DNA from 3 places in the Thauera sp. DNT-1 genome. Region 1 is predicted to be linked to each of the others. Evidence: predicted binding sites of a transcription regulator. Region 1 holds the regulator's gene; each other region holds the start of a gene.
What was found. The regulator sigma-54, encoded in region 1, starts transcription at its own class of promoters, with help from an activator protein. The targets are predictions, from matches to a motif close to TGGCACGCTTNCTGCTNA.
Positions count from the first base shown of each region.

Region 2: a site for sigma-54 is predicted at 7,240-7,257, ahead of ACZ5PP_RS12015 (PEP-CTERM sorting domain-containing protein). Genes of this name have one in related genera too.
Region 3: a site for sigma-54 is predicted at 5,531-5,548, ahead of ACZ5PP_RS11315 (urease accessory protein UreD). Genes of this name have one in related genera too.

Region 1 is NZ_AP043752.1:3,377,746-3,387,790, reverse strand. It holds gene thiL (thiamine-phosphate kinase) at 1-902, shown strand, start outside; gene ACZ5PP_RS15640 (phosphatidylglycerophosphatase A family protein) at 934-1,416, shown strand; gene pncC (nicotinamide-nucleotide amidase) at 1,421-1,909, shown strand; gene recA (recombinase RecA) at 2,106-3,143, shown strand; gene recX (recombination regulator RecX) at 3,160-3,609, shown strand; gene lptB (LPS export ABC transporter ATP-binding protein) at 3,596-4,318, shown strand; gene ACZ5PP_RS15615 (RNA polymerase factor sigma-54) at 4,341-5,795, shown strand; gene hpf (ribosome hibernation-promoting factor, HPF/YfiA family) at 5,814-6,137, shown strand; gene ptsN (PTS IIA-like nitrogen regulatory protein PtsN) at 6,274-6,759, shown strand; gene hprK (HPr(Ser) kinase/phosphatase) at 6,728-7,675, shown strand; gene ilvA (threonine ammonia-lyase, biosynthetic) at 7,748-9,271, shown strand; gene ACZ5PP_RS15590 (5-formyltetrahydrofolate cyclo-ligase) at 9,309-9,899, opposite strand; gene ACZ5PP_RS15585 (lytic transglycosylase domain-containing protein) at 9,945-10,045, shown strand, end outside.
Region 2 is NZ_AP043752.1:2,596,248-2,606,292, forward strand. It holds gene ACZ5PP_RS11990 (monooxygenase) at 1-277, opposite strand, end outside; gene ACZ5PP_RS11995 (methylated-DNA--[protein]-cysteine S-methyltransferase) at 606-1,484, shown strand; gene ACZ5PP_RS12000 (M48 metallopeptidase family protein) at 1,481-2,002, shown strand; gene katG (catalase/peroxidase HPI) at 2,333-4,507, opposite strand; gene ACZ5PP_RS12010 (OprD family porin) at 5,035-6,291, shown strand; gene ACZ5PP_RS12015 (PEP-CTERM sorting domain-containing protein) at 6,398-7,195, opposite strand; gene ACZ5PP_RS12020 (RluA family pseudouridine synthase) at 7,422-8,075, shown strand; gene ACZ5PP_RS12025 (FUSC family protein) at 8,138-9,232, shown strand; gene ACZ5PP_RS12030 (LysR family transcriptional regulator) at 9,267-10,045, shown strand, end outside.
Region 3 is NZ_AP043752.1:2,445,677-2,455,721, reverse strand. It holds gene ACZ5PP_RS11350 (HupE/UreJ family protein) at 1-117, opposite strand, end outside; gene ureG (urease accessory protein UreG) at 156-833, opposite strand; gene ACZ5PP_RS11340 (urease accessory protein UreF) at 830-1,603, opposite strand; gene ureE (urease accessory protein UreE) at 1,600-2,148, opposite strand; gene ureC (urease subunit alpha) at 2,186-3,937, opposite strand; gene ACZ5PP_RS11325 (urease subunit beta) at 3,937-4,290, opposite strand; gene ureA (urease subunit gamma) at 4,302-4,604, opposite strand; gene ACZ5PP_RS11315 (urease accessory protein UreD) at 4,643-5,521, opposite strand; gene urtE (urea ABC transporter ATP-binding subunit UrtE) at 5,740-6,432, opposite strand; gene urtD (urea ABC transporter ATP-binding protein UrtD) at 6,439-7,305, opposite strand; gene urtC (urea ABC transporter permease subunit UrtC) at 7,302-8,546, opposite strand; gene urtB (urea ABC transporter permease subunit UrtB) at 8,557-10,045, opposite strand, start outside.

The DNA of each region.
Region 1 (10,045 bases):
AGCTCGCCGTGGGCGACGACGCCGCCCTGCTCGCGCCGCGCCCCGGCATGCGGCTGGCGGTGTCCACCGACATGCTGGTGGCCGGCACCCACTTCTTCGCCGACACCGACCCGGAAGGGCTAGGCTGGAAGACGCTCGCGGTCAACGTCTCCGACCTCGCCGCCATGGGCGCCGAGCCGCGCTGGGCCTTCCTCGCGCTCGCGCTGCCGCAGGCGGACGAGGCCTGGATCGCTGCGTTCGCGCGCGGCTTCTTCGCCTGCGCCGACGCCTTCGCGATCGACCTCGCCGGCGGCGACACCACGCGCGGACCGCTGACGCTTTCAGTGACCATCGTCGGCGAGGTCCCGGCCGGCGCCGCGATCACCCGTGGCGGAGCGCGCGCGGGCGACGACTTGTGGATCTCGGGCCAGCCCGGCCGCGCCGCGCTCGGGCTCGCGGCGCTGCGCGGCGAAACCGGCCTGGACGCCATCCACCACGCCGAATTCGTCGACGCCCTGCAACGGCCGCAGCCGCGCGTAGCGCTCGGGCTCGCGCTGCGCAGCCTGGCGAGCGCGATGCTGGACGTCTCCGACGGCCTGCTCGGCGATCTGCGACACCTCCTCGAATGCTCGGGCACGGGTGCCATCGTCGAGGTCGCGGCGCTGCCGCTCGCCGCGCTCGCCGCCAGCGGCGCCGATCCCGCGCTGTGCCGGCGCTGCCTGATCGCGGGCGGAGACGACTACGAGCTGCTGTTCGCGGCCGCGCCCCGACACCGTGCCGAGATCGATGCCTTGTCGGCCCGACTCGACCTCCCCCTGCATCGCATCGGCGAATTCACCCCCGGACGCGAGCGCCTGCTGCTGCGCGAGGCCGACGGCGGCCTGGCGGCCCCGGCCGCATGCGGCTACGATCACTTCGCCTGAGGCCCGATCCGGCCCACCTCTCGAAACGACCATGCGCCCCACCGCCCGCCTGCTGATGAGCCACCCCGCCCACTTCATCTCGCTGGGCTTCGGCGCCGGGCTGTCGCCGTGGGCGCCGGGCACGGTCGGCACCCTGCTCGGGTGGGCGATCTACCCACTGATCCGCACCCCGGTGTCGGAGTTCGTCTTCCTCGCACTGCTCGCCAGCTTCTTCCTCGCCGGCGTGCTCGCCGCCGAGCGCACCGGGCAAGCGCTGGGGGTGCCAGACCACGGCGGCATCGTCTGGGACGAGATGGTGGCGATCTGGCTGGTGCTGCTGTTCACCCCCGCCGGGCTGCTGTGGCAGGCGATCGCGGTCGCACTGTTCCGCTTCTTCGACATCGTCAAACCGCCTCCGGTGCGCTGGGCCGACCGCAGCTTCAAGGGCGGCTTCGGGGTCATGTTCGACGACCTCGTCGCCGCCGGCTACACCCTGCTGGCGCTCGCGGTGCTGGTCCACCTGCTGGGGAGCTGAGACCATGACCGATCACGAACTCGACGCCCTCGCGCGCAGGGTGGGCGAAGCCCTCGCCAACCGCAGGCTGTGGCTGGCCACCGCGGAGTCCTGCACCGGCGGCTGGATCGCCGAGGCCGTCACCGCGATCGCCGGCAGCTCGGGCTGGTTCGACCGCGGCTTCGTGACCTACTCGAACGACGCCAAGGCCGAAATGCTCGGCGTGCGCGCCGCGACGCTGGAGACGCACGGCGCGGTCAGCGAAGCCACCGTGGGCGAAATGGCCGCTGGCGCGCTCGACCACAGCCGCGCCGACCTCGCGGTGGCCGTGTCCGGGGTCGCGGGACCGGGTGGAGGCAGCCCCGCCAAGCCGGTCGGCACGGTCTGCCTCGCTTGGGCACGGCGCGACCGCCCCACCGGGGTCGTCACCGTCCATCTCGACGGCGACCGCGCCGCGGTGCGCCGGCAGACGGTGATCCTCGCCCTGCAAGGCGTACTCGAACGCTGCGTCTGAGGGGCGCAGGGCGCACGGGGCCGGGAAATCCGAACCGCCACCCTCGCCACTTCGCCGGACGCAGCCCCGCGCCGGAAATCCCCATGACATGTTTGCTGTAATTGCATACAGGCTCTACACTTACGGCATCAGGCCTGCACCCCGCATGTCTGCAATCTTTGTGCCATAATCAGGCAATCAAACAGGACGCACTTCCATGGACGAAAACAAGGCCAAAGCCCTCTCCGCGGCGCTGTCGCAGATCGAAAAGCAGTTCGGCAAGGGTTCGATCATGCGCATGGGCGACGGCAGCATCGAGCGCGACATCCAGACCGTCTCCACCGGCTCGCTCGGACTCGACATCGCGCTCGGGCTCGGCGGTCTGCCGCGCGGTCGGGTGGTCGAAATCTACGGCCCCGAATCCTCCGGCAAGACCACGCTCACCCTGCAGGTCATCGCCGAGATGCAGAAGCTCGGCGGCACCGCGGCCTTCATCGACGCCGAGCACGCGCTCGACGTGGGCTACGCGGAAAAACTCGGCGTCGACATCGAGGATCTGCTGATCTCGCAGCCCGACACCGGCGAACAGGCGCTCGAGATCGCCGACATGCTGGTGCGCTCGGGCGGCGTGGACATCGTGGTCATCGACTCGGTCGCCGCGCTCACGCCCAAGGCCGAGATCGAGGGCGAGATGGGCGACCAGCTCCCCGGCCTGCAGGCCCGCCTGATGTCGCAGGCACTGCGCAAGCTCACCGCCAACATCAAGCGCACCAACACCCTGGTGATCTTCATCAACCAGATCCGCATGAAGATCGGCGTGATGTTCGGCAGCCCGGAGACCACCACCGGCGGCAACGCGCTCAAGTTCTACGCCTCGGTGCGCATGGACATCCGCCGCACCGGCACGATCAAGAAGGGTGACGAGGTGGTCGGCTCCGAGACCCGCGTCAAGGTGGTCAAGAACAAGGTCTCGCCACCGTTCAAGGAAGCCCACTTCGACATCCTTTACGGCGAGGGCATCTCGCGCGAAGGCGAGATCATCGACCTCGGCGTCGAGCACAAGATCGTTGACAAGTCGGGCGCCTGGTACGCCTACAAGGGCGACAAGATCGGCCAGGGCAAGGACAACTCGCGCGAGTTCCTGCGCGCCAACCCGGTGCTGGCCCGCGAGATCGAGAACAAGGTGCGGGTCGCGGTCGGCCTGCCCGAGCTGCCGCCCGCCGCCGCGTCCGCCCCGGCGCCGGCCGAGGCCTGACCCCGTCGACGCCGACATGGGCGAGCCGAGCCTGCGCGAACGTGCGCTCCGCCATCTCGCCCGGCGCGACCACTCGCGCGCCGAACTTGCGCGCAAGCTCGCACCCCATGGCGAGCCGGCCGAGATCGAAGCGGTGCTCGAGCGCATGCGCGAGCTCGGCCTGCAGTCCGACGAGCGCTACGCCGAGGCCTTCGTGCGCGGCAAGGCGGCGCGCTTCGGCACCGCACGATTGCGCAACGAGCTCGTGCGGCGAGGCATCGACCGTGACCGGATCGACGAGGCGCTCGCCGACGAGTGCGTAGAATCCGAGATCGAGCGGGCGCGCGCGGTGCTGCGCGGCCGCTTCGCCACCCCACCCGCCGACGCACGCGAATGGGCGCGCCAGGCGCGCTTCCTGCAAACCCGGGGCTTCGCCCCCGAGCTGATCCGCAAGCTGCTGAAAGAGCCCTACGATGAGTCTGCTTAAGGTCGCCGGCCTGCAAAAGCGCTACAAGGCGCGCACCGTGGTGCATGACGTCGGCTTCGAGGTCGGCTCGGGCGAGGTCGTCGGCCTGCTCGGTCCCAACGGCGCCGGCAAGACCACCTGCTTCTACATGATTGTGGGTCTGGTGCGCGCCGACGGCGGCCAGATCGCCCTCGACGGCACCGACCTCACCCACCTGCCGATCCACGCCCGCGCGCGCTTGGGCCTGTCCTACCTGCCGCAGGAGATGAGCGTGTTCCGCAAGCTCAGCGTGGCCGAGAATATCCGCGCCGTGCTCGAACTCCAGGGGCTCGAACGCCGCCAGATCGAGGAGCGGCTCGAGGAACTGCTGATGGAACTGGGCATCCATCACCTGCGCGACAACACCGCGATCTCGCTCTCGGGCGGGGAGCGCCGGCGCTGCGAGATCGCCCGCGCGCTCGCCACCGACCCGCGCCTGATCCTGCTCGACGAGCCCTTCGCCGGAGTCGATCCGATCGCGGTCATCGACATCCAGAAGATCATCCGCTTCCTCAAGGAGCGCGGTATCGGCGTGCTGATCACCGACCACAACGTGCGCGAGACCTTGGGCATCTGCGACCGCGCCTACATCATCAGCGAAGGTCGCGTGCTGGCGAGCGGAGAACCTACCGAGATCATCGAGAACGAGCGCGTGCGCCAGGTCTACCTCGGCGAGCACTTCCGCCTGTGAGCCCGCCCTCCTGCCGACCGCGATGAAACCCAGCCTCCAGCTCAAGCTCTCCCAGCACCTCACGCTGACGCCCCAGCTGCAGCAGTCGATCAAGCTGCTGCAGCTGTCTACGATCGAGCTGAACCAGGAGATCGAGCGCGTGCTGCTCGAGAATCCCATGCTCGAGCGCGAGGATGGCGACGGCGGCGTCGACTACGCCCCCGCGCCGCCGCCGGGCAACGCGCCCGAGCGCGAAGCCGCGCCGGAACCCGCCGCCGAACCGGCGGGCGAGTCGATCACGCACGAGGGCGGCGAAGGCAGCAGCGAGGACGAGGGCATCGACTGGTCCAACGTGGGTCAGGGCGCGTCCAGCCGCAGCGAGGACGACGAGGACGGCGACTACCAGGACATCCAGGCCGCCGGCGTGTCGCTGCGCGAACACCTCGACCAGCAGGTCGCCCTCTCGCCCCTGTCCGACCGCGACCGCGCGCTGGTGCGCTTCCTGATCGAGGCGCTCGACGACGACGGCTACCTGCACCAGCCGCTGGAAGATCTCCTCGAGCTGCTGCCGCAGGACGCCGAGGTCGATCTCGACGAGCTCGCCATCGCCCTGCGCCACGTGCAGAGCCTCGAGCCGGCCGGGATCGGCGCGCGCAGCCCGCAGGAATGTCTGGCCCTGCAGCTCCAGGCCTTGCCCGAGTGCCCGATACGCCCTCTCGCTCTCGAGATCGTGACCAGCCACCTCGAACTGCTCGCGGAGCGCAACTTCGCCCGTATCCGCAAGCTCACCGGCTGTGACGACGAGGGTCTGCGCGAAGCGCAGGCCCTGATCTGCAGCCTCGACCCCCACCCCGGCTCGCGCTACTCCACCGCCGAGACGCGCTACGTGCTGCCCGACGTCGTCGTGCGCAAGCTGCGCGGCCAATGGACCGTGAGCCTGAACCAGGAAGCGATGCCGCGTCTGCGCATCAATCGCCTCTACGCCAGTCTGCTGCAGCAGAACCGCGCACAGGGCGGCGGCCTGGGTGGACAGCTGCAGGAGGCGCGCTGGCTGATCAAGAACGTCCAGCAGCGCTTCGACACCATCCTGCGCGTGTCCCAGGCCATCGTTGACCAGCAACGGCAGTTCTTCGATCATGGGGACGTGGCGATGCGGCCACTCACCCTAAGGGAGATCGCAGACCAGCTCGAGCTGCACGAATCCACCGTCTCGCGCGTCACCACGCAGAAGTACATGGCGACGCCGCGCGGGGTCTTCGAGCTCAAGTACTTTTTCGGCAGCCATGTCGCGACCGACACCGGCGGTGCGGCTTCCTCCACGGCGATTCGCGCGCTGATTCGCCAGCTGGTGGACGCGGAAGACAGCAAGAAGCCGCTGTCCGACGCCAGGATCGCCGAAATCCTCGGCCAACAGGGAATCGTCGTGGCGAGGCGCACGATCGCCAAGTACCGCGAGTCCCTCAACATCCCGCCGGTCAGCCTGCGCAAATCCCTCTGACAACAACAGGAGTCATCCATGAATCTGAACATCACCGGGCGCCACGTCGAAGTCACCCCCGCCATCCGCGAATACGTGACCTCCAAGCTCGATCGCGTCATCCGCCATTTCGACAACGTCACCAGCGTCACCGTCATCCTGTCGGTCGAAAAGCTCAAGCAGAAAGCCGAGGTGACGCTGCACGTGCGCGGCAAGGACCTCTTCGTCGAAGCGGACGACGCCGACCTCTACGCGGCGATCGACGCGATGACCGACAAGCTCGACCGTCAGGTTCAGAAGTACAAGCAGAAGCAGTCCGACCATAACCACGAGTCGCTCAAGCACCAGGTCCCCGAGGCCTGAGGACCGGCTTGAAGCTCCCCGTCCGGGGTGTGGTTATAATGCGCGCGTTTTCACGAAGCGCGGCCGCACACGCCCCGGACCGGATTCCCGCCCCCCTGGCGGCAGCTGACGGAAGAGTGCGCGAGCCCACCTGCGAATGAGCCTGATATCCCAACTCCTGCCGCTTTCCAACGTGGTGATCGATCTCGACGCGAGCAGCAAGAAGCGCGTCTTTGAACAGGCCGGCCTGCTGTTCGAGAACAACCAGGGCATCGCCCGCAGCACCGTGTTCGACAGCCTGTTCACCCGCGAACGCCTCGGCTCGACCGGACTGGGTCAGGGCATCGCCATCCCGCACGGCCGCATCAAGGGGCTCAAGGACGCCGCCGGCGCTTTTCTGCGCCTGGCCACCCCGGTGCAGTTCGACGCTCCCGACGGCCGTCCGGTGGACATGCTGTTCGTGCTGCTCGTGCCCGAACAGGCCAACGAAACCCATCTGCAGCTGCTGTCCGAGCTCGCGCAGATGTTCAGCGACCGCGAGTTCCGCGAGACCCTGCACGGCGCGACGGATGCCGCACAGATCCACCGCCTGTTCGTGAATTGGGGTGCCGATGCGGCAAACCAGCCTGACCCGGCTGTATGAGGCGCACCGCGAAAGCCTGAGCCTCGTCCACGTCAGCGGACCGATCGGTGCCCGTCTGTCGGTCGCCGAAGAGCGCATCTGGCCGGCCGACCTCGTCGGCCACCTCAACCTGATCCACCCCACCCGGCTACAGGTGCTCGGCGCCGCAGAGCTCGCGTGGGCGCAACGCCAGGCGAACGAGAAGGTCGCCCACCACCTCAACGAGATCCTCTCGGCGCACCCCCCCGCGATCATCGTCGCCGACGGCTGCGAGATCCCCAACATCCTCCACGGCATCTGCGAGGCGCACGACGTCGCGCTGTTCACCGCGCGCCACCCCTCGGCGAGCGTGATCGACCAGCTCCGCCTCTACCTGTCGCGCGAGCTCGCCGAGAAGGTCTCGCTGCACGGCGTGTTCATGGACGTGCTCGGGCTCGGCGTGATGATCACCGGCGATTCCGGCGCGGGCAAATCCGAGCTCGGCCTCGAGCTGATCTCGCGCGGCCACGGCCTCGTCGCCGACGACGTGGTCGAGCTGTCGCGCATCGCGCCCACGGTGCTCGAGGGCCGCTGCCCCGAGATGCTGCAGGATTTCATCGAAGTGCGCGGCCTCGGCCTGATCAACATCCGCACCATCTTCGGCGAGACCGCGTGCCGGCGGAAGATGCGCCTGCGCCTGATCTGCCACCTCGACCGCCGCCAACCCGGTCCCGACGACCCCTGCCGGCTGCCGCTGCAGCAGGAGACGCAGGACATCCTCGGCGTGAAGGTCGCCCGCGTCGTGCTGCCGGTGGCCGCGGGACGCAACCTCGCGGTGCTGCTCGAGGCCGCAGTGCGCTCGACCATCCTCAAGCTGCGCGGCATCGACTCCACCCAGGAATTCATCGACCGCCAGGCGCGCGCGCTGCACGCCGAAGAGGCCTACCGCGCCGACTGAGCCACCCGCACTTGCGGCACGGCGCCGCCGGCTGTTACGCTCGATCGCTTTGCAGCAGCCTACTGGCCGGCCATGAGCTCCACTCCCGATTACCTGGAACGCATCCTCAACGCGCAGGTGTACGACGTCGCCGTCGAAACCCCGCTCGACCTCGCCACCAACCTGTCGGCGCGCACGCACAACCGCATCTACTTCAAGCGCGAGGACATGCAGCCGGTGTTCAGCTTCAAGATCCGCGGCGCCTACAACAAGATGGCGAACCTGTCGCCGCAGGCCTTGAAGCGCGGCGTGATCTGCGCCTCGGCGGGCAACCACGCCCAGGGCGTGGCGCTGTCGGCGGCCAGGCTGGGCGTGCGCGCGGTGATCGTGATGCCGAGCACCACGCCGCAGATCAAGATCGACGCGGTCAAGGCGCGCGGCGGCGAGGTCGTGCTCGCAGGAGAATCCTATTCCGACGCCTACACGCACGCGCTCGAGCTCGAGAAGAGCGAGAAACTCACCTTCGTCCACCCCTTCGACGACCCCGACGTGATCGCCGGCCAGGGCACGGTGGGCCTGGAGATCCTGCGCGCGCACCCGAAGCCGATCCACGCGGTGTTCTGCTGTGTCGGCGGCGGCGGGCTGATCGCCGGCGTGGCGGCCTACATCAAGCGCCTGCGCCCGGAGACGAAGATCATCGGCGTCGAGGCGGTGGACGCCGACGCGATGACGCGCTCGCTCGCCGCGGGCAAGCGCATCGCGCTCGAGCAGGTCGGCATCTTCGCCGACGGCGCCGCCGTCAAGGAGGTCGGTGCCGAGACCTTCCGCCTGTGCCAGCAGTATGTGGACGAGATGATCGTGGTCGACAACGACGCCATCTGCGCCGCGATCAAGGACGTCTTCGAGGACACCCGCTCCATCCTCGAGCCCGCCGGCGCGCTCGCCGTCGCCGGCGCCAAGGAGTACGCCCGCCGCAACAAGCTGCGCGACAAGAGCCTGGTGGCGGTGGCCTCGGGGGCCAACATGAACTTCGACCGCCTGCGCTTCGTCGCCGAGCGCGCGGAGCTCGGCGAGCAGCGCGAGGCCGTGCTCGCGGTGACCATCCCCGAGAAGCCGGGCTCCTTCCGCAAGTTCATCAGCGTGCTCGGCAACCGCAACATCACCGAGTTCAACTACCGCTACGCCGACGCCGAGCGCGCCCACATCTTCGTCGGCGTCACCGTGCACAACCGCAGCGAGGTCGGACGCCTGGTCGAGATGCTCGAGCGCCACGAGCTGCCTGCGCTCGACCTCACCGACGACGAGATGGCCAAGTCGCACGTGCGCTACATGGTGGGCGGACGCGCACCGCAGGTGGAAAACGAGGTGGTATACCGCTTCGTCTTCCCCGAGCGCCCGGGCGCGCTGATGAATTTCCTCTCCAACCTGCGCTCGGACTGGAACATCTCGCTGTTCCACTACCGCAACCACGGCTCCGACTTCGGCCGCGTGCTGGTCGGCATGCAGGTGCCGCCGGCCGACAAGGACGCCTTCGACGCCTTCCTGCAGCGGCTCGGCTACGACTACGTGGCCGAGACCGACAACCCCGCCTACCGCATGTTCCTGTCCGGGAGCTGAGCCCCGCAGGCAGGCCGTGCAGGGTTGCAGCCGCCGCTCAGGCGCGCGGCTTCGCCACCCCCGCCTCGGTCACCAGCCAGTCCATCGGGCGATCGAACTCCTGCGGCAGCGTGTCGGGCACGCGCCCGACCTCGAAGCCCACGCCCACCGCCACGGTGCGCAGCACCGCCAGCGTGCGGTCGAAGTAGCCCCCTCCGTAGCCGAGGCGGTAGCCGCGTTCGTCGAAGGCATTGAGGGGGATCAGCACCAGCTCGGGCTCGACCGCCTCGCCGTCCGCCGGGTGGGGGATGCCATGGCGGTCGAGCGGCATCGGCACGCCCGGCGTCCACGCGCGGAACATCATCGGCACATGGCGCTCGAGCACCACCGGCAAGGCCGCCACCCGCCCGGGCGCGGCCGCACGCCAGGCCTGCACCCACGGGCGCAGGTCGGGCTCGGCGCGGTAGGGCCAGCAGAAGGCGAGCCGGCGTGGCTGCAAGCGTCCGACCAGGTCGTCGAGATGCTCGCCGATTGCCGCGGCGAGGCGCTCGCGACGCTCGGCAGGCAGGCGCTCGCGCAACGCCAGCGCATGTTCGCGCATGCGCTGGCGACGCGCGCCGGGATCATGGGACAAGGGGGCGAAACTCATCTTCGATATGGTATGGTTGGCGGTCAAACGGAGGCATCACCTGGCATGAAGAAGGCACTGGTTGCGGCGCTCACGGCCGCGACGTTCCTCGCCCCCGCCGGCGCGTTCGCACAGATCGGCGGCGAGTCCGGGGACGGGCGTATCGT
Region 2 (10,045 bases), 780 kb from region 1:
ACAGCGGCGCGTTGACCTCGAACAGCTTCGCATGCACCTCGGGCACGCCGAAGCCGAGCAGGCGCGCGCGGTGCATCGCCAGGTAGCGCTCGGCGTCGGCGCGGTCGGCGAACAGGTAGATCCCGCCCGCCTCGCCGCTGTCGCGGTTCTCGGTCCAGATCTTCCACAGCAGGCCGGGCTCCTGCGCGATGGACTCCGCCAGGCCCCGCATGGCCTGCGCCATGTCCTCGCCCCAGGGGCCGGCATAGGGAAAATCGACTTGAAGAAGGATGGGCACGCGCGATCTCCTGTGCGTCGGGGTCGGAACGGAAGGCAAGCCGGGTCGCGCCGGGAGGGTGGACCGCGACGTTCGCACGGTTCAGGACGGCTCCGGATTCATCGGCCATTCTACCGTCGCGGCGCAGGTATCCGGTCGCGGCGCCAAACGAACCGACGCATCGCGACTTGCGTCTCCTATGGAAAACCGGGCAGGTTTCCGGAGCGCCCGCAGGAGCGACGCCAGTCGCGATAGCAGCGCGTCCTGCACAAGCCTCGCCGGCCAGGCCGGCTACCATTGTCGACCGCAAGGCCACCCCGCCTTGTCACCCATCACACCCGCACCCGCCATGTCCACCGACTCCGCTGCCCTGCACTACGACACCATCGCCCGCGCGATCGCCTTCGTGCGCGCCCGCCCCCGCCACACGCCACCGTCCGGGGCGGTCGCGGAGGCGCTTGGCCTCGATCTCGGGCAGTGGCAGCAGGTGCTCGCGGAATGGGCGGGGATCACGCCCGAGCGCTTCCTGCACTGCCTGGGGCGGGCGTATGCACGCGAGCGCCTGTCGCCGACGCCGGAGCGGCTCCCGGAGCGCGACGCCGGCGATCCCGCACCGTCGGACCTGGCCCGCGCCGTGCCGCTCACCTGGGAGCCGATGCCCCCCGCCTCAGGGCGCACCGTCGCACTCGGCCACGGCCTTGCAGCCACGCCCTTCGGCGACGCGCTGCTGGCGTGGACCACCCGCGGCGTGTGCCATCTCGCCTTTCGCTGTCGTGACGAGGCGGCCCTGCTCGTCGAGCTACGCAGCCTCTGGTCCGCCGCCGCGCCGGTGCGCGACGATGCGCACGCACACCGCCTGGCGCAGCGGATCTTCCCGTCGCGCGCGCCTTCCACCCCGGTGGCTGCAGCCACCGGGGCCTCCGCGCCCGCCGAAGCGGCGAACCCCGCCCCAGGCGGCGTTCACCTGATCCTGCGCGGCACGCCCTTCCAGGTCCGCGTCTGGTCCGCCCTCATGCGCATCCCGCCCGGCCGCCTGATGTCCTACCGCCAGCTCGCCACCCTGCTCGGCATGCCGGCTGCACCGCGCAGCGTCGGCAGCGCGATCGCGGCCAACACGCTCGGCTACCTCGTCCCCTGCCATCGCCTGATCCGCGCGGACGGCGACGCGGGCGAGTTCCGCTGGGGCCGCGAGCGCAAGCTGGCGATGCTGGCCTGGGAGGCCACTTGAACACGCGGCGCAGCCCCGACTACCTGGCCGGCTACCCACCGGCGCTGGTGCATCAGGTGAGAACGCTGATCGAGCAGGGCGGACTGGCCGACGCGCTGCGCCGACGCTATCCGCAGGGGCACGCGGTGCGTTCGGACAGCGCGCTCCACGACTACGTGCAGGCGCTCAAGGCCGCCCACCTGCGCAGCGCGCCGCCACTCGCCAAGGTGCGCTTCGACAACACCCTGCATGTGATCCGCAACGCGCTCGGCACCCACACCGCGATCTCGCGCGTGCAGGGTTCGCGCCTCCAGGCCAAGCGCGAGATCCGCATCGCCACGCTGTTCCGCGCCGCGCCGGAGGCCTTCCTGCGCATGATCGTGGTGCACGAACTCGCCCACCTGCGCGTGCGCGAGCACGACAAGGCCTTCTACCAGCTCTGCCTGCACATGGAGCCGGATTATCACCAGTACGAGTTCGACCTGCGCACCTACCTGAGCTACCGCGACGCGGGCGGCGAGGCGCTGTGGGGGGCGTAGGGATGCCGGAGTCCAGATACGCAGCGCGCGTCGCGGCCGCACCGCACGATCGCGACTTGCGTCGCTCCCACCGGGCACGGCGGAAGCACGGCGGCTATCCGTAGGAGCGACGCAAGTCGCGATCGGCCGGCGCGGCGGTTTTCCGTAGGAGCGACGCAAGTCGCGATCGGCCTGCACGGCGGTTTTCCGTGGGAGCGACGCGAGTCGCGATCGGCCGGCACGGCTCGACACGACGTGGCGAAGGGCACATCCCGGCCGTCCCCGAACGAAACCGCCCACACCGCGCGGCTGCACGGTGTGGGCGGGAGGGTGCTGCAGGCGGGAACCGCGTCAGCGCAGGTCGAAACGATCCGCGTTCATGACCTTGGTCCACGCGGCGACGAAGTCGCGCACGAACTTCTCCTGATTGTCGTCCTGGGCATACACCTCGGCGTAGGCGCGCAGGATGGAATTGGAGCCGAACACCAGATCGACGCGGGTCGCAGTCCACTTCTTCGCGCCGCTCTTGCGCTCGACGATGTCGTAGCTGTTGCGCCCGGTGGGCTTCCAGCTGTAGGACATGTCGGTCAGATTGACGAAGAAGTCGTTGGTCAGCGCGCCGACGCGGTCGGTGAACACGCCGTGCCCGCTGCCGCCGTGGTTGGTGCCGAGCACGCGCAGGCCGCCGACCAGCACGGTCATCTCGGGCGCGGTCAGGCCGAGCAGTTGGGCGCGGTCGAGCAGCATTTCCTCGGGCTGGACCACATAGTCCTTCTTCTGCCAGTTGCGGAAGCCGTCATGCACAGGCTCCAGCACCTCGAAGGACTCGACGTCCGTCTGCGCCTGGCTGGCGTCGCCTCGACCCGGGGCGAAGGGCACCTCGACATTGAAGCCGACGGCCTTGATCGCCTGCTCCAGGCCGACGTTGCCGCCGAGCACGATCACGTCCGCGATGCTGGCGCCGGTCTCGGCGGCGATCTTCTCGTAGGCCGCCAGCACCCTGGCCAGCCGCGCCGGTTCGTTGCCTTCCCAGTCCTTTTGCGGGGCGAGGCGGATGCGGGCGCCATTGGCGCCGCCGCGGTAATCCGAGCCGCGGAAGGTGCGTGCGCTGTCCCAGGCGGTGGCGACCATGTCGCCGACCGACAGGCCGGCGGCGGCGATCCTCGCCTTCACCGCGGCGACGTCGTAGGTCTTGTTGCCGGCGGGCACCGGGTCCTGCCAGATCAGGTCTTCGGCAGGCACGTCGGGACCGAGGTAGCGCGCCTTCGGGCCCATGTCGCGGTGGGTGAGCTTGAACCAGGCGCGCGCGAAGACGTCCTCGAAGTAGGCCTGGTCGTTGCGGAAGCGCTCTGCGATCTTGCGGTACGCCGGGTCGAATCGCAGCGCCATGTCGGCGTCGGTCATCATCGGCTTGCGGCGGATCGACGGGTCTTCCACGTCCACCGGCATGTCTTCCTCGGCGATGTTCACCGGCTCCCATTGCCAGGCACCGGCGGGCGACTTCTGCAGCCACCAGTCGTGCTTGAAGAGCATGTCGAAGTAGCCGTTGTCCCACTTGGTCGGATGCGAGGTCCACGCGCCCTCGATGCCGCTGGTCACGGTGTCACGACCGATGCCGCGGGTGGTGTGGTTCATCCAGCCGAAGCCCTGCTCCTCGAGATCCGCAGCTTCGGGCGCGGGGCCGAGGACGGCGGCGCTACCGTTGCCGTGCGCCTTGCCGACGGTGTGGCCGCCGGCGGTGAGCGCCACGGTTTCCTCGTCGTTCATCGCCATGCGGGCGAAGGTCACGCGCATGTCGTGGGCGGTCTTGATCGGGTCGGGCTTGCCGTCGACGCCCTCCGGGTTCACATAGATCAGGCCCATCATCACCGCGGCGAGCGGATTCTCGAGGTCGCGTTGGCCGGAGTAGCGCGAGCCCTCGCTGCCGCTGGGGGCGAGCCATTCCTTCTCGGAGCCCCAGTAGATGTCCTTCTCGGGATGCCAGATGTCTTCGCGACCGAAGGCGAAGCCGAAAGTCTTGAAGCCCATCGACTCGTAGGCCATGTTGCCGGCGAGGATGATGAGGTCGGCCCAGCTGATCTTGTTGCCATACTTCTTCTTGATCGGCCACAGCAGGCGGCGCGCCTTGTCGAGGTTGCCGTTGTCGGGCCAGGAGTTCAGCGGCGCGAAACGCTGGTTGCCGGTGCCGCCGCCGCCACGACCGTCGGCGATGCGGTAGGTGCCGGCGGCGTGCCAGGCCATGCGGATCATCAGGCCGCCGTAGTGGCCCCAGTCGGCCGGCCACCATTCCTGGCTGTCGGTCATCAGCGCCTTGAGGTCGTTCTTGAGCGCGTCGACGTCGAGCTTCTTCAGCTCTTCGCGATAGTCGAAGCCCGGGCCGAGCGGGTTGGTCTTGCGGTCGTGCTGATGGAGGATGTCCAGGTTCAGCGCCTTGGGCCACCACGCCATCACCGCATCCTTGGCGGCGGTATTGCCGCCATGCATCACCGGGCACTTGCCGGCGGTGTTCGTGCTGTTCTCGCTCATCTGATTCTCCCTCTGTGACTGCTACGCAGACTGATTGCGAGGGGCGGTCGCGCCTCGCAGAAAACCGCTTCCGAAGCTCGCTCCACGATCGCGGAACAAGGCCGGAAACGGCCGAAAACCGCTGCTGACAGGCTCAGACTAGCAAAGATCGGGCGCTTTGGAAGCAATGGAGAGAATTGACGGAGGCTATCTTCCGACGTTGCGGTGCACAATAAAATTTATCCGGCTGGCCTGCGGAACGCGTTCCGCTCATGCGGCTCCACATCGTCCAGCAGAGGTGCGAACGCCCTGCCGGTCGCGCGCACGAAACCCAGCCTGGCTACCCAGTTCGAGCAGTTTTCTCCATAGCCGGGTGTAAGAAAACCCGACACTCCGGGGTCGCCAACCTTGTTCGGCCAGGGACTGTCATTTTCCTGCAACCCGCCGCACCGCTTCGCGCCGGAAATGCGAGAATCGCGCCCCCTCTCCCGCGGGCACGACCCGCCGGCAGGCTGGAAAAGACAACGGACACCATCGAGGAAAGCAACATGTCGAAGAAGTTGGCAGGTTTGATCGTTCTTGGGCTCGCGAGCGCGACGCCCGCATTCGCCGCCGGGCAGGCCGAGGCGAAGGGTCTCGTGGAGGACAGCTCGCTGAACGTGCTGCTGCGTAACGCGTTCATCAATCGTGATTACAAGGGCGGCCGCCACGACAGTGGCGAATGGGGCCAGGGTGCGATCGCGAACTTCGAGTCGGGCTTCACACAGGGCACGGTCGGATTCGGTGTGGACGCATTTGCCGCCTATGCGGTTCGCCTCGATGGCTCCCGCGACCGCGCAGGCAACTGGGGGATCGACTTCTTCAAGCAGGACAGCACCGGCATGCCGGAGAAGGATGTGGCCAAGGGTGGCGCCTCCCTCAAGCTGCGCTTCTCGAACACCGTGCTCGCTTACGGCGACCTGCGCCCCAACCTGCCGGTGCTGAGCCACGACAACTCCCGCCTGCTGCCCGAGAGCTATACCGGCACCATGCTGACCTCGACCGAGATCGAAGGCCTGGAATTCAATGCCGGCACCTTCCACGCCCAGTCGCGCAAGAGCGACGAGGGTCGTGACAGCGGTGGTCTGAAGGGCATCGACGTGATCGGTGCGAGCTACAAGTTCAACGACGCCTTCAGCGGCGCGTTCTACGCCTCGGACGTCGAGGACGTGCTCAAGCGCCAGTACCTCAACCTGAACTATGTGCTGCCGATCGCCAGCAACTCGCTGACCTTCGACTTCAACGGCTACCGCACCAAGCAGGACGCCGACTTCCAGCCCGGCAAGAGCCGCATCTGGAGCCTGGCCTCGACGTACGCGACCGGCCCGCATGCCTTCACGCTGGCCTACCAGCGCAACAATGGCGACATCGACTACAACTACGGCTTCTACCAGAGCGAGGGATGGATCGGTGACGGCGGCGGCTCGATCTGGCTGGCCAACTCCTACTGGTCCGACTTCAACGCTGCGGACGAGCAGTCCTGGCAGGTGGCTTACTCGGTCGACTTCGCCGAGTACGGCATCCCCGGCCTGAGCTACCGCATCGCCTACGTCCGCGGCCACGACATCGACGTCGGCACGACCACGGATGGCAAGGAGCACGAGCTCTTCAACCAGCTGTCGTACAAGGTGCAGAGCGGCGCCGCCAAGGATCTGAACGTCCGCCTGCGCGCCTCGACGCTGCGCGTCTCGGAGAGCGCCCGCGCCTACAACAGCAGCGGCAACGAAGTCCGCATCTTCCTCGACTACCCCTTCAGCGTGTTCTGATCCACGCGATGCGCACCGGTCCGGGCATCCCCCGATCCGGTGCGCACAAGAACAAACGGGAGCCATCGGCTCCCGTTCCTTTTTTGCGGGGATCGCGCCCCCCGCCTCAAGCCCTGCGCCTGCGCGCTACACCAAGCCCGGCGAGCCCCAGGCCGAGCAGCGCGAGCGAGGCGGGCTCCGGTACGCCGTTCGGCGTGCAGCCGGGTGCCGTCGGGTTCGCGTCGCAAAACTCGACCGCGGTCCCCTGCACGCCCACCGTGAAGCCGTTCCAGTTTTCGTCGCTGAGGCTGCGCCAGTTCACGGTGTCGAACGTGCCCTTGAACTGCAGCGTGCCGTGCGGTTCGCCCGTGCCCAGCAACTGGTACTCGGTCTTGCCGTTGACCGTCACCATCTGCTTGTACGAGGTTCCGCATCCCCAGTAGCCGCAGGCGTTGCCGTCACTGGAATCGCCGAAGCTGAGGATGTCGAAGTCCTGGTCGAAGCCGTAGCCGTTGCCGTTGAGGCTCACATAGGCGAACACCGGATTCGCGATCGCCTGCGAGAAGCTCAGCGTCTGCAGGCCTGCGCGGTTCAGTGCAACGATGTCGGTCGTGGCCGGCCGGTTGTCGACCGCAGTACTCGTGAACGGCGAGGTGCCGGTCGGGCCATCCGTGCCGTTGCTGTAATAGTAGGTGCCCCCGCCCGTCTCGTAGAAGCTGATCCCCTGCGGGTTCGTGTAGGTCACGGAGACCGTCGAATTCGACGTCGTGATCGTGCCCACGCCCTTGAAGCCGACACCCGGATCCAGGTCGCTTCCGGTCCAGTCCGTCCAGTAGATCTGCGCCGCCGAGGCGCCGCCGGCGCTCAGCGCCAGAGCCAGCGCCAGCACGCCGGCCTTGCAACTCGTCCGTGTCCTTGTTTTCATGTCCGTCTCTCAATCAATCTCGGCGACGCCGAGCCGTCTCGACCGAAGCGAGATCCGTGCCAGCCTTGCAAAAATGCCGAATTTGCCCTTGATAACAGAAACTTGCGGGCTTGTCGGAAAAGTCGGACGCGTATCGGGCCCACAGGCGTGTAAAGATTGCCGACACCGCCCATCCCGGGCAAAGGAAGCGCGGCCCCGTCAGCACACCTCGCCTGAAAACATCCCCATGCGGCCCGAAATCCATCCCTCGATCCCCGCCCTCCACGTCGACGAGTGCCTCCTCGTCGTCGACAAGCCTGCCGGCCTGCTCTCCGTCCCCGCGGGCGGGGAAGGCCGGCAGGATTGTCTGGCGGCGCGGATCCAGGCGCGCTGGGCCGACGCCCGCATCGTGCATCGGCTCGACGCCGCCACCTCCGGCCTGGTGCTGTTCGCGCGCGGCGCGGAGATGCTGCGGCGCATGAGCCTCGCCTTCGAGCAGCGCATCGTCGGCAAGCAGTACGTGGCCGTGGTGCACGGCCATCTCGCCCAGGACGACGGCGAGATCGACCTGCCGCTGGCCGAGGATGCGGACAACCGGCCCCGCCAGATCGTCGATGCGCTGCGCGGCCGGCGCGCGCTCACGCGCTATCGCGTGCTCGATCGCCAAGGGGCGGGCGCCGACGCCTGCAGCCGCCTGGAGCTCAAGCCGGTCACCGGGCGCGCGCACCAGCTGCGCGTGCATCTGCTCTGCCTCGGCCACCCCATCTTCGGCGATCCGCTCTATGCTCCGCCCGAGTCCGCCGCCCGCTTCGGCCGCATGCACCTGCACGCCGCCCGCATCGCCTTCATGCATCCACACACGCGCGTGCCGATGGTGTTCGACAGCCCGGCGCCGTTCTGAAGCCCATGGTGCAGGCCGCCCCCACGCGAGCACTGCATCGAGCCCTCGACCGTGAGAACCGCATGACGACCCGCTCCCCCCTGCAACGCGTCGCAGACCTGCTGCGCGCCGAGTGGCACCACCTCACCGCGTTCACCCCCAGCACCCGGCGCTGGCAACTGGCCTTCGCCGCCGCGTTGGCCTCCGGCCTGCCGCTGATGGTGGGGGCATGGTTCGGCCATCTCGAATACGGACTGATCTCTTCGATCGGCGGGCTCGCGCTCCTCTACCTCCCCAACACGCCGATGTCGCACCGCATGGTGTGGCTGATGGCCTGCGCCTTCGGCATGGCGGCGAGCTATGCGCTCGGGCTGATGACGCATTTCCTGCCGCTGGCCAAGGTGGGCGTGCTGGCGTTGATCGCGATGCTGGTGACCATGGTGTGCCGCTTCTATCGCGTCGGCCCCCCGGGCAGCCTGTTCTTCGTCATGGCGGCGGCGATCGGCGCCTACACGCCCGGCACGGTGGAGGAGATCCCGCTGCGCGTGGGCCTGTTCACCATGGGCGCCCTGCTCGCGAGCCTGATCGCCTTCGTCTACAGCCTCCAGGTCCTGCGCCTGCAGCCGGCCGATGCGGTGCCGCCGCTGCAGCCGCCGACCTTCGACTTCGTCGTCTTCGATTCGGTGGTGATCGGCGCCTTCGTCGGCCTGGCGCTGGCGATCGCCCAGGCGCTGCAGCTCGACCGCCCCTACTGGGTGCCGGTGAGCTGCCTGGCGGTGATCCAGGGCGTGTCGCTGCGCGCGGTGTGGAACCGCCAGCTCCAGCGCGTGCTCGGCACCGCCATCGGCATGCTCTTCGCCTGGTGGCTGCTGAGCCTGCCGCTCGACGCGTGGCGGATCGCGCTGCTGGTGATCCTGCTCGTCTTCGTGATCGAGAGCCTGGTGGTGCGCCACTACGGCCTCGCGGTGATCTTCATCACCCCGCTCACCATCCTGCTCGCCGAGGCCGCCACCCTGGGCCACGCGCCGCTCGCCGAGCTGATCGCGTCGCGCTTCACCGACACCCTGCTCGGCTGCGTCGTCGGTCTGGTGGGCGGCATCTGCCTGCACAGCGCGCGCTTCCGCACGCTCTTCGGCAACCCGATGCGCCGGCTGATCCCACGCCAGCCGCCATCCTGACCGGCTTCAGCCCGTAGCCGGACCGCCAGCACCGATGAAAATCAACCAGTTGCGCTATTTCCTCGCCGTGGCCGACAAGGGCAGCGTGCGCGCGGCCGCAACGGCACTCGGGGTCTCGGCTGCCGCCGTCAGCCAGGCCCTGCGCGAACTCGAGACGGCGATGGGGACGCCGCTGTTCACGCGCGAGTCGCACGGCGCGGTGCTGAGCTACGCCGGACGACAGTTCCTCATCCACGCCCGCCTGATCCTTGGCCAGGTCAGCCGCGCCGAAGCCGAGATCGCACAGATCCGCGGCGCAACCGGTGGCTCGCTGACGATCGGGGTCACGCCCTGGGTCGCGCAGTCCATCCTGCCCCACGCCCTGGCCCGCTTCCACGCCCTGCGCCCGGACGTGCACCTGGACGTCACCGAGGCGGTGGGCACGGTCCATCCGCTGCTGCGCGACGGCACCCTCGACCTGGTGATCGCGATCCCGCCACCACGCCAGGAGGCGTCGATCTTCTACACGCGCGAGCTGTTCCGCTGCGATCTGGCTGTCGTCGGCCGCCTCGGCCATCCCTTTGCCAGCGCCACTTCGCTCGAGGAGCTCGTCGACCAGGACTGGGTGCTGACGATGCTCGGCGCCGGCCAGGACGAGCCGCTGGTCAACCTGCTCGCCCCCCACGGCATCGCGCCGCCGCCGCACCGTGTGCATTACGCGCGCTCGGCGCTGGTCGCCATCAGCATGCTCGAGGTCGGCAACATGCTCACCATCTGCCCCTGGCCCCTGCTCGAGACCCCGCTGCTGCGCGGGCGCGTGCAGGCCCTGCCGAT
Region 3 (10,045 bases), 930 kb from region 1:
CGGATGGGCGAAGCCGCTGGCGAAGCTGGCGGGTGCGTGCCCGGGGTGGGCGAGCGCGGCCCCCGAGAGGCTTGCGAGCGCACTGGCGGCGAGCACGGAGCGGAAGCGGATCGTCATGGTGGATTCTCCAGGAGTGCGGGAAGGTCTTGCGGTGTTCAGGCGGCGGCCAGCATGCCCTGGCGCTCGATGAAGTCGATGATCTCACGCAGGCCCTGTCCGGTCTTCTGGTTCGAGAACAGGAAGGGGCGATCTCCCCGCATCCTGCGCGCGTCGCGGTCCATCACCTCGAGCGAGGCACCTACCAGCGGCGCGAGGTCGATCTTGTTGATCACCAGCAGGTCGCTGCGGGTGATGCCCGGCCCGCCCTTGCGCGGGATCTTGTCGCCGGCGGAGACGTCGATCACGTAGATCGTCAGGTCGGAGAGCTCGGGCGAGAAGGTGGCGGCGAGGTTGTCGCCGCCGGATTCGACGAAGACGATGTCCAGCCCGGGGAAGCGCGCGTTCAGACGCTCGACCGCCTCGAGGTTGATCGAGGCGTCCTCGCGGATCGCGGTGTGCGGGCAGCCGCCGGTCTCCACGCCGATGATGCGCTCGGGCGCGAGCGCCTCGTTGCGCACGAGGAACTGGGCGTCCTCGGCGGTGTAGATGTCGTTGGTGACCACGGCGATGTCGTACTTGTCGCGCAGGGCCAGGCACAGCGCCAGGGTCAGCGCGGTCTTGCCCGAACCGACCGGGCCGCCGATGCCGACGCGCAGGGGGCCGCGCTGCGGTCCGGCGTGTGCACGGGCGGTCGTGGGGGCATGCGCGGCGTGGAGGGCAGAAATCGGGGTCATGATCGGAACAGCCTCGTGTATTGGGTCTCGTGCCGGCTGCTGGCGATCGCCAGGCCGGGGGTGTAGTTGCTCCAGGCCGTCTCGGGCAGCACGAGCGCCGCCGCCGCCAGCGCCGGGATGCGGGCGCCGAGCGTGGCGAGCAGGCGCTGCCCGGCACTCTGGCCGAGCGGCACGGCCTTCACCGCGGCCATCACCTGGTTCTCCAGCCAGGCCCACAGGTAGGCGACGAGCGCCTCGCCGGGCGCTACCTGCCAGGCCGCGGCGGCGGCCGACCACGCGGTGGGAAAGGCGGGGGCCTCGATCGCCAGCAGGCGTGCGCGCCAGCCGGGAATCGACGCAAACGCATCCAGCTCGGCCAGCAGCCTCACCAGCGACCAGCCCATCTGCACCGTCTCGGCGCGCAGCTCGGCAGTCTCGCGGCTGGCGAGAAAGTCGTCATTGAGCCGCGCAAGCTCGGCGTCTTCGTTTCGCGACCACGCCGCGAGCTGGCAACCGAGCAGCGGCACCTCGAAGCGTGCCAGGCTCCATTCCAGCAGCTCGCCGATCCACGCCGCGGCCTCCGCCTCGCTGCGCACGAGGCCGCTCTCCACCGCCCACTCCAGGCCTTGCGAGTAGGTGTAGGCGCCGACGGGCAGTGCCGGGCTGGCGAGCTGCAGCAGGCGCACCAGCGGCAACAGGCCGCGACCCGCTCCCGCGGCGTTGCATTCGATGACAGCGGCTGCGCATGGCCTTGCCGGCGCCGGCATCGGGCGATGGGTGGCGGCGCTCATTGCCCGCTCATGAGGTGGATGCGCGCGCCGCTGCCGTCGCCCGGGTGCTGGTGGCCGGGCGCATAGGCGCCGGCCTCGGGCTCGAAGGGCGCGCGCAGCGCGCTCACCAGTGCGCCCAGCCCCACCAGCATGCCTTCGAGCACGTGATCGGCCTGGAGGCGCAGCCAGTCGCCGGCCTCGTCGTGCCCGACCTCGACCGCGACGTGGCGGTTGCCGAGGTGGAAGGCGGCGCGCGCCAGCGCCACCGCCGAGGCGCAGCGCGCCTCGAGCAGGTCCTCGGCGGCGGCGCGCACCTCGACAATGCGGCCGTCGCGTGCGCGCAGCTTCTGTCCGCCGCGCAGGATGGTGCCGCGCGGCAGGAAGAGGCCCACCTCGGCGCCGGAGGCGAGCCGGGTGCGCAGGCGGCTCTTGGTGCGGGCGCCGAAGTCGAGCTCGAGCACCTCGCTCGCCGGCTCGTCGCCCTCGTGGAACTGCTCGATCAGCAGCACGTCGGTGGCGGGAGCGGGCATCACGAAGTCGGCCAGGGTTTCTGCGGTCATCGGCATGGCGGAAGGTCTCCAGTGCGGTTCCGGTGCGCTGCGCTCAGAACAGGAAATAGCGTTGCGCCAGCGGCAGCTCGGTGGCGGGTTCGCAGGCGAGGTGCTCGCCGTCGGCGCGCACGACATAGGTCTCGGGATCGACCTCGATCTGCGGCGTGGCGTCGTTGAGCACCATGTCGGCCTTCGTCAGCGTGCGGCAGCCCTTCACCGCCACCAGCGGCTTCTGCAGCCCGAGCGCGGCCACCGCGGCGTTGTGCAGCGCGGCCTGCGACACGAAGGTCACCGCGCATTTCAGCGCGCGTCCGAAGCTGCCGAACATCGGCCGCCAATGTACCGGCTGCGGGGTCGGGATCGAGGCGTTGGGGTCGCCCATCGCGGCCGCGGCGATCATGCCGCCCTTGATCACCAGGCTCGGCTTGACGCCGAAGAAGGCCGGGCGCCACAGCACCAGGTCGGCGAGCTTGCCCGGCTCGATCGAGCCCACCTCGTGGGCGATGCCGTGGGTCAGCGCAGGGTTGATCGTGTACTTGGCGATGTAGCGCTTGACGCGGAAGTTGTCGTTTGCGGTGCTGCCCTCGACCACGGCCACCGCGTCCGGCACCGCCGCCGCCGCGCTGCGCCGCGGCGCCAGCCAGCCGCGCTGCAGCTTCATCTTGTGCGCGGTCTGCCAGGTGCGGATCACCACCTCGCCCACCCGGCCCATGGCCTGCGAGTCGGACGACATCATCGAGAACGCGCCGGTGTCGTGCAGGATGTCCTCGGCGGCGATGGTCTCGCGGCGGATGCGCGATTCGGCGAAGGCCACGTCCTCGGCGATGCTCGGATCGAGGTGGTGGCACACCATCAGCATGTCGAGGTGCTCGTCGATGGTGTTGACCGTGTAGGGCCGCGTCGGGTTGGTCGAGGACGGCAGCACGTTGGGGCGGCTGATCGCGCGGATGATGTCCGGCGCGTGGCCGCCGCCCGCGCCCTCGGTGTGGAAGGTGTGGATGGTGCGATCCTTGAACGCCGCCAGCGTGGTCTCGACGAAGCCCGACTCGTTGAGCGTGTCGGTGTGGATGGCGACCTGGATGTCCATCTGCTCGGCCACCGTCAGGCAGTTGTCGATCGCCGCCGGCGTCGTGCCCCAGTCCTCGTGCAGCTTCAGCCCGATCACGCCGGCCTGCACCTGCTCCTTCAGCGGCGCCGGCAGGCTGGCGTTGCCCTTGCCGAAGAAGCCGAGGTTCATCGGGAAGGCCTCGGCCGCCTCCAGCATGCGGTGGATGTGCCAGGGGCCCGGCGTGCACGTGGTCGCGAAGGTGCCGGTCGCCGGCCCGGTGCCGCCGCCCAGCATGGTGGTGACGCCCGAGCTCAGCGCCTCCTCGATCTGCTGCGGGCAGATCCAGTGGATGTGGCTGTCGATGCCGCCCGCGGTGAGGATCATGCCCTCGCCGGCGATCACCTCGGTGCCGGCGCCGATCGGGATCGTCACCCCGGGCTGGATGTCGGGGTTGCCGCCCTTGCCGATCCTCCAGATGCGGCCGTCCTTGAGACCCACGTCGGCCTTCACGATGCCCGCCACCGCGTCGATGACCAGCGCGTTGGTGACGATGGTGTCCGCCACGTCGGCGGCCACGCCCTGGCCCTGGCCCATGCCGTCGCGGATCACCTTGCCGCCGCCGAACTTCACCTCCTCGCCGTAGATGGTGAAGTCCTTCTCCACCTCGATCACCAGCTCGGTGTCGGCCAGGCGAAGCCGGTCGCCCACCGTGGGGCCGAACATCTCCGCGTACGCGCGGCGCGAGATCGTCGCCATCACAGGCTCCCTTGCGTCCGGTGCGCGGCGGGCGCGGTCGCGGGCTCGTCCAGCCGTCCCATGACGAGGCCGTTGAAGCCGTACACCTCGCGCTCGCCATCGAGCGCCACCAGCTCGACGGTGCGCCACTGCCCGGGCTCGAAGCGCACCGCCGTGCCGGCGGCGATGTTCAGGCGGAAGCCGCGCGCCGCCGCGCGGTCGAAGTCGAGCGCGCTGTTGGTCTCGGCGAAGTGGTAGTGCGAGCCGACCTGGATCGGGCGGTCGCCGGTGTTGCTCACCACCAGCGTGCGCGTGGCACGGCCGGCGGCGAGTTCGATGTCGCCGTCGGCGACGAAGAGTTCTCCGGGGATCATCGGCCTGCTCCTCACACGATCGGGTTGTGCACGGTCACCAGCTTGGTGCCATCGGGAAACGTCGCCTCCACCTGGATGTCGGGGATCATCTCCGCGACGCCCGCCATCACGTCCGCGCGCGTCAGCAGGGTCGCGCCGTAGCCCATCAGCTCCGCCACCGTGCGGCCGTCGCGCGCGCCCTCGAGGATCGCGCAGGTGATCAGCGCCACCGCCTCCGGGTAGTTCAGCTTCAGGCCGCGCGCGCGCCGGCGTTCGGCGAGCAGGCCGGCGGTGAACACCAGCAGCTTGTCCTTCTCGCGTGGGCTCAGTTCCATCGTCTTCCTCCGCGGCGGCGCGCTGCCGCCCATGGGTTTCAGGTGTTCCAGATCCGCGGCGTGTGCGCCGCCCGTCCCGCGACTGCCGGGCGCGCCGTCGCCCACAGGCGGGTGAACCACTGCCGGCCGGGCTCGCAGGCCGGCCCCAGCCAGCGCGCCACCAGCACGCCCGGCAGCAGGCTCACCGCGCCTTCGCCGGCCGCGGGCGAGAGCGCGCGCCAGGCATCGCGCAAGGCCTCGTCGCAGCGCGGCGAGGCGATCAGCAGGCTCGCGCTCACCGGCTGGCCGTGCAGGCCGGGCGCGGCGGCGAGCAGCCCGCCACCGCCATGCACGACGCCGCGCTCCAGCCAGACCGGCCGGCCGTCGCGCTCGATGCGGGTGCGCATCGCCAGCTCGCCGCGGGCGAAGCGTTCGCCGGAGGCCGTGCGGCCGAAGCACAGCATCTCGCTGCCGATGAAGCAGGCATCGCCTTCCAGGCGCACCTCGGTGGCGAGCCCGGCGAGCGCGCCTTCATGGACGATGCTCTCCTGCGGCAGCCACTCGCACACCGCGCCCGTCGCCACCGCGATGTGCTGCGCGAGCACGCCGCGCGCGCCGGCACTGCGATACCACTTGCCGGCACCCGGGGTGGTCAGCAGCACGTGCGCGCCCGCGCCGATGCGCAGGTCCACCCGCAGCTCGTCGCCGCCGACGATGCCGGCGGGCGGGTGCACCAGCAGGGTGTGGCAGACGGCCTCGCCTTCCGGGTAGAGCGCGCGCTGCACGCGCAGCGGGCCGAAGTGCTCACGGCGTGCGAGCACGCTGCGTGCGCCGCGCTTCTCGTATTCCAGGCTCAGCCCGGCGCGCCAGGGCGTGGATACCGCGGCGCCGGCGGGGGGCAATAGCGAAGAGGCGAGGGGAGGCAGCGGCGGGTACATGGGGGAGGTTTAGCAAGACCCGGGCCAGCTCTCTGAACGCCCGATGGCTGCGCCTGACAGGGGTGTTGCGGGTGCGACGGTGGGGCTGCGCGGCGCGGCGGAGATCCGTCGATGCCCTGTCCTGGTGCGTTCGCCTGCGGGCGCACCAGCGCGGTGCGGCGGCGCAGCGCGACCGCGCAGACCCGCCGGACCCGCCGCGCCCCGCGACGCGGCGACCCTCACACCGCGAGCGCCTCGCGCACCCCGTCGCGGTCCATGTCCGCCCCTGCGCCGCGCATGACGATCTCGCCGCGCTCCATTACCAGGTACTGGTCGGCGAGCGCGCGCGCGAAGTCGTAGTACTGCTCGACGAGCAGGATGGCCATCTCGCCGGTCTCGGCGAGGCTGCGGATGGCGCGCTCGATGTCCTTGATGATGGAGGGCTGGATGCCCTCGGTGGGCTCGTCGAGGATCAGCAGCCGGGGGCCGAAGGCGAGCGCGCGGCCGATAGCGAGCTGTTGCTGCTGGCCGCCGGAGAGGTCGCCGCCGCGCCGGCCCATCATCTGCCTCAGCACCGGGAACATGTCGAAGATGCGCGGCGGGATGGCGCTGCCGCGTGGCCGGGTGGCCAGGCCCATGAGCAGGTTCTCCTCGACGGTGAGGCGCGGGAAGATCTCGCGCCCCTGCGGGACGAAGCCGATGCCGGCGGCGACGCGCTTCCAGGACGGCGCGCGGGTGATGTCCTGGTCGTGGAAGGAAATGCTGCCGCTGGCGGCGGGCACCAGGCCCATCAGGGTCTTCAGCAGCGTGGTCTTGCCCACGCCGTTGCGCCCGAGCAGCGTCGTCACCTTGCCGACGGGCACGTCGAAGGACAGGCCGCGCAGGATGTGGCTGCCGCCGTAGTACTGGTTCAGGTTGTCGACTTTGAGCATGTTCGTTCAGCGCCCCAGGTAGACCTCGATCACGCGCGGATCCGCCTGCACCGTGGCGAGATCCCCCTCGGCCAGCACCGAACCCTCGCACAGCACCGTGACCGTGCCGCCGAGCGCCTCGACGAAGGCCATGTCGTGCTCGACCACCACCAGCGAGTGCTTGCCGGCGAGGCTCGTGAACAGCTCGGCGGTGCGCTCGGTCTCGTCGTCGGTCATGCCGGCGACCGGCTCGTCGAGCAGCAGCAGGCGTGGCTCCTGCATCAGCAGCATGCCGATCTCCAGCCACTGCTTCTGGCCGTGCGAGAGCAGCCCGGCGGGGCGGTCGGCGGCCTGGTCGAGGCGGATCTGGCGCAGCACCGCGGCGACGCGGTCGCGCTCGTCGTCGATGAGGCTGGCGAACAGGGTGCGGCGCACGCGCTTGTCGGCCTTCATGGCCAGCTCGAGGTTCTCGAAGGCCGTGTGCTGCTCGAAGATGGTCGGCTTCTGGAACTTGCGGCCGATGCCGGCGTGGGCGATCTCGGGTTCGGTCAGGCGGGTGAGGTCGATGGTCTGGCCGAAGAAGGCGGTGCCCGAGTCGGGCCGCGTCTTGCCGGTGATCACGTCCATCATGGTGGTCTTGCCGGCGCCGTTGGGGCCGATGATGCAGCGCAGCTCGCCGGCGTCGATGGTCAGGCTGAGCTTGTTGAGCGCGCGGAAGCCGTCGAAGCTCACGGTGATGTCGTCGAGGTAGAGGATGACCTTGTGCGACAGGTCGAGCTCGCCGGGCCGGAACACCCGCCCGTCCGCGGCCGAGCCGTCCCAGTGCTCGCGCTCGTTCTCGCGCTCGGCGTCGAGGCGGGTGCGCTCGCGTTCGATCTCGAGGGTGGGGATCATGCGTTCGCTCCCTTGGCGGTGTCGGTGGGGGGGGCGGCGAAGCCGTGCGCGCCGCTCGTGACGGGGGGCGTGCCCGGGGCCGCCGCGGCTGCGCCCGGCGCAGGCGTGGCGGCGCTGCGGGTGTCGTCCAGGCGCGCGGCGGCGCGGCGCGCGCGCAGCTTGCGCCACAGGCCGACCACGCCGTCGGGCAGGTAGAGGGTGACGACGATGAACAGGAAGCCGAGCACGAAGGGCCAGTATTCCGGCAGGTAGACGGTGAACACGCTCTTGGCGAGGTTCACGATGCCGGCGCCGAGCACTGCGCCCACCAGCGTGCCGCGCCCGCCCACCGCCACCCACACCGCGATCTCGATCGAGTTCGCCGGCGACATCTCCGAAGGGTTGATGATGCCGACCTGGGGCACGTACAAGGCGCCCGCCAGCCCGCACAGCATCGCCGACAGCGTCCAGATGAAGAGCTTGTAGTGCAGCGGGTTGTAGCCGATGAACATGACCCGGCTCTCGGCGTCGCGGATCGCCGCCAGCACGCGGCCGAAGCGCGAGCTCACCAGGTAGCGGCCGAGCACCAGGCAGGCGATCAGCAGCGCCGCCGAGAGCGCGAACAGCGTCACCCGCATGCCGGGCGAGGTGATGTCGTGGCCGAGGATGCGCTTGAAGTCGGTGAAGCCGTTGTTGCCGCCGAAGCCGGTCTCGTTGCGGAAGAACAGCAGCATCGCGGCGTAGGTCAGCGCCTGGGTGATGATCGAAAAGTAGACCCCCTTGATGCGCGAGCGGAAGGCGAACCAGCCGAACACGAAGGCCACCAGCCCGGGCAGCGCGACCACCAGGAACAGCGCCCACAGCAGGGAATCCGAGCCCGCCCAGTACCAGGGCAATTCCTTCCAGTCGAGGAAGACCATGAAGTCGGGCAGCTCGGCGCCATAGCTGCCGTCGCGGCCGATCTGGCGCATCAGGTACATGCCGAAGGCGTAGCCGCCGAGGGCGAAGAAGAGGCCGTGGCCGAGCGACAGGATGCCGGCGTAGCCCCAGATCAGGTCCATGGCGACGGCGACCACCATGTAGCACAGGATCTTGCCGAGCAGGCTGACGGTGTAGGCGGAGACGTGCAGCGGATGGCTCTCGGGCAGCGCGAGGTGCGCGACCGGCACGCCGATCCAGGCCACGGCGGCGAAGATCGCCAGCGCGATCCAGCCGCCGCGCGGCATGCTGTGGAACAGTCTCAGGATGAAGGGCGTGCGCATGGCGGCGGCCTCAGCTGTCGGCGAAGCGGCCCTTGAGGGCGAAGATGCCCTGCGGACGCTTCTGGATGAAGGCGATGATGAAGACCAGCACCAGGATCTTGGCCACGACCGCGCCCGCCCAGCCTTCGAGGAACTTGGCGACGATGCCGAGGCCGAGCGCCGCCCATACCGCGCCGGCGAGCTGGCCGACGCCGCCGAGCACCACCACCATGAAGGCGTCGACGATGTAGCCGGTGCCCATGGCCGGGCCGACGTTGGCGATCTGCGACAGCGCCAGCCCGCCCAGCCCGGCGACGCCGGAGCCGATCGCGAACGCCAGCGTGTCCACCCGCGCGGTGGGCACGCCCACGCAGCCCGCCATCGGCCGGTTCTGGGTGACGGCGCGCACGAACATGCCCAGCCGCGTCTTCTGCATCATCAGCCAGATCAGCACCAGCACGAAGGCGGCAAAGCCTAGGATGACGATGCGGTTGTAGGGCAGCACCACGCCGCCGGCGAGCTCGACGCCGCCCGACATCCATGACGGGTTGGCGAGCTCCAGGTTCTGCGGGCCGAAGAGCACGCGCGCGGCCTGGATCAGCACCAGCGACAGGCCCCAGGTGGCGAGCAGGCTCTCCAGCGGGCGGCCGTAGAGGTGGCGCAGCACCAGGCGCTCCATGGCGATGCCGACCAAGGCCGCAGCGAGGAAGGCCGCCGGGATCGCGGCGAGCACGTAGAAGTCCAGATATTCGGGGAAATGGGCGCGGAACACGCCCTGCACCAGGAAGGTGGCGTAGGCGCCCACCATCAGCAGCTCGCCGTGCGCCATGTTGATGACGCCCATCACGCCATAGGTGATCGCCAGGCCGAGCGCGGCGAGCAGCAGGATGGAGCCGAGCGACAGGCCGGAGAACAGCGTGCCGGCGGTCTGCGCCAGGCCGATGCGGCGATCGATCGCGCGCATCGAGGCCGCGGCCGCGGCGCGCACTTCGGCGTCCGGTTCGACCCAGCTCGCCGCTGCACCTTCGCCGCGCTTCTCCAGCAGCGCGGCGAGCAGGTTCTTGACCGCGGCATCGGACGATGCGCCGAGCGCCTGCGCCGCCTTCAGGCGCAGGGCGGGGTCGGGCGAGGCCAGCTCCAGCTTGGCGCTGGCGTAGAGCAGCACCTCGCGCACCGCGGCGTCCGGCTCGGCCTCGAGCGTGCGCGCCAGCACAGGCAGCAGGGCCGGGCCGGCGTTCTCGCGCAGGGTGTTGGCCGCGGTGAGGCGCTGCGCGGGCTGCGGCGCGGACAGCGCGAGCGCGGCCTGCGCGGTGCCGATCGCACGGCGCAGGCGGTTGTTCACCGTGATGCGGGTCGCGGCCCCGGCCTCGGCGGCGAGCGCCTCGCCGCTGGCGGCGTCGCGCAGCCCGTCGGGCGCGACGATCACCACCCGGCCGTCGAGCGTGCCGAGTCGCCCGCTTTCGAGCGCGTCCAGCAGCGCCGCGGCTTCGTCGCCGCCGGAGACGCCGAGCGCGTCGATC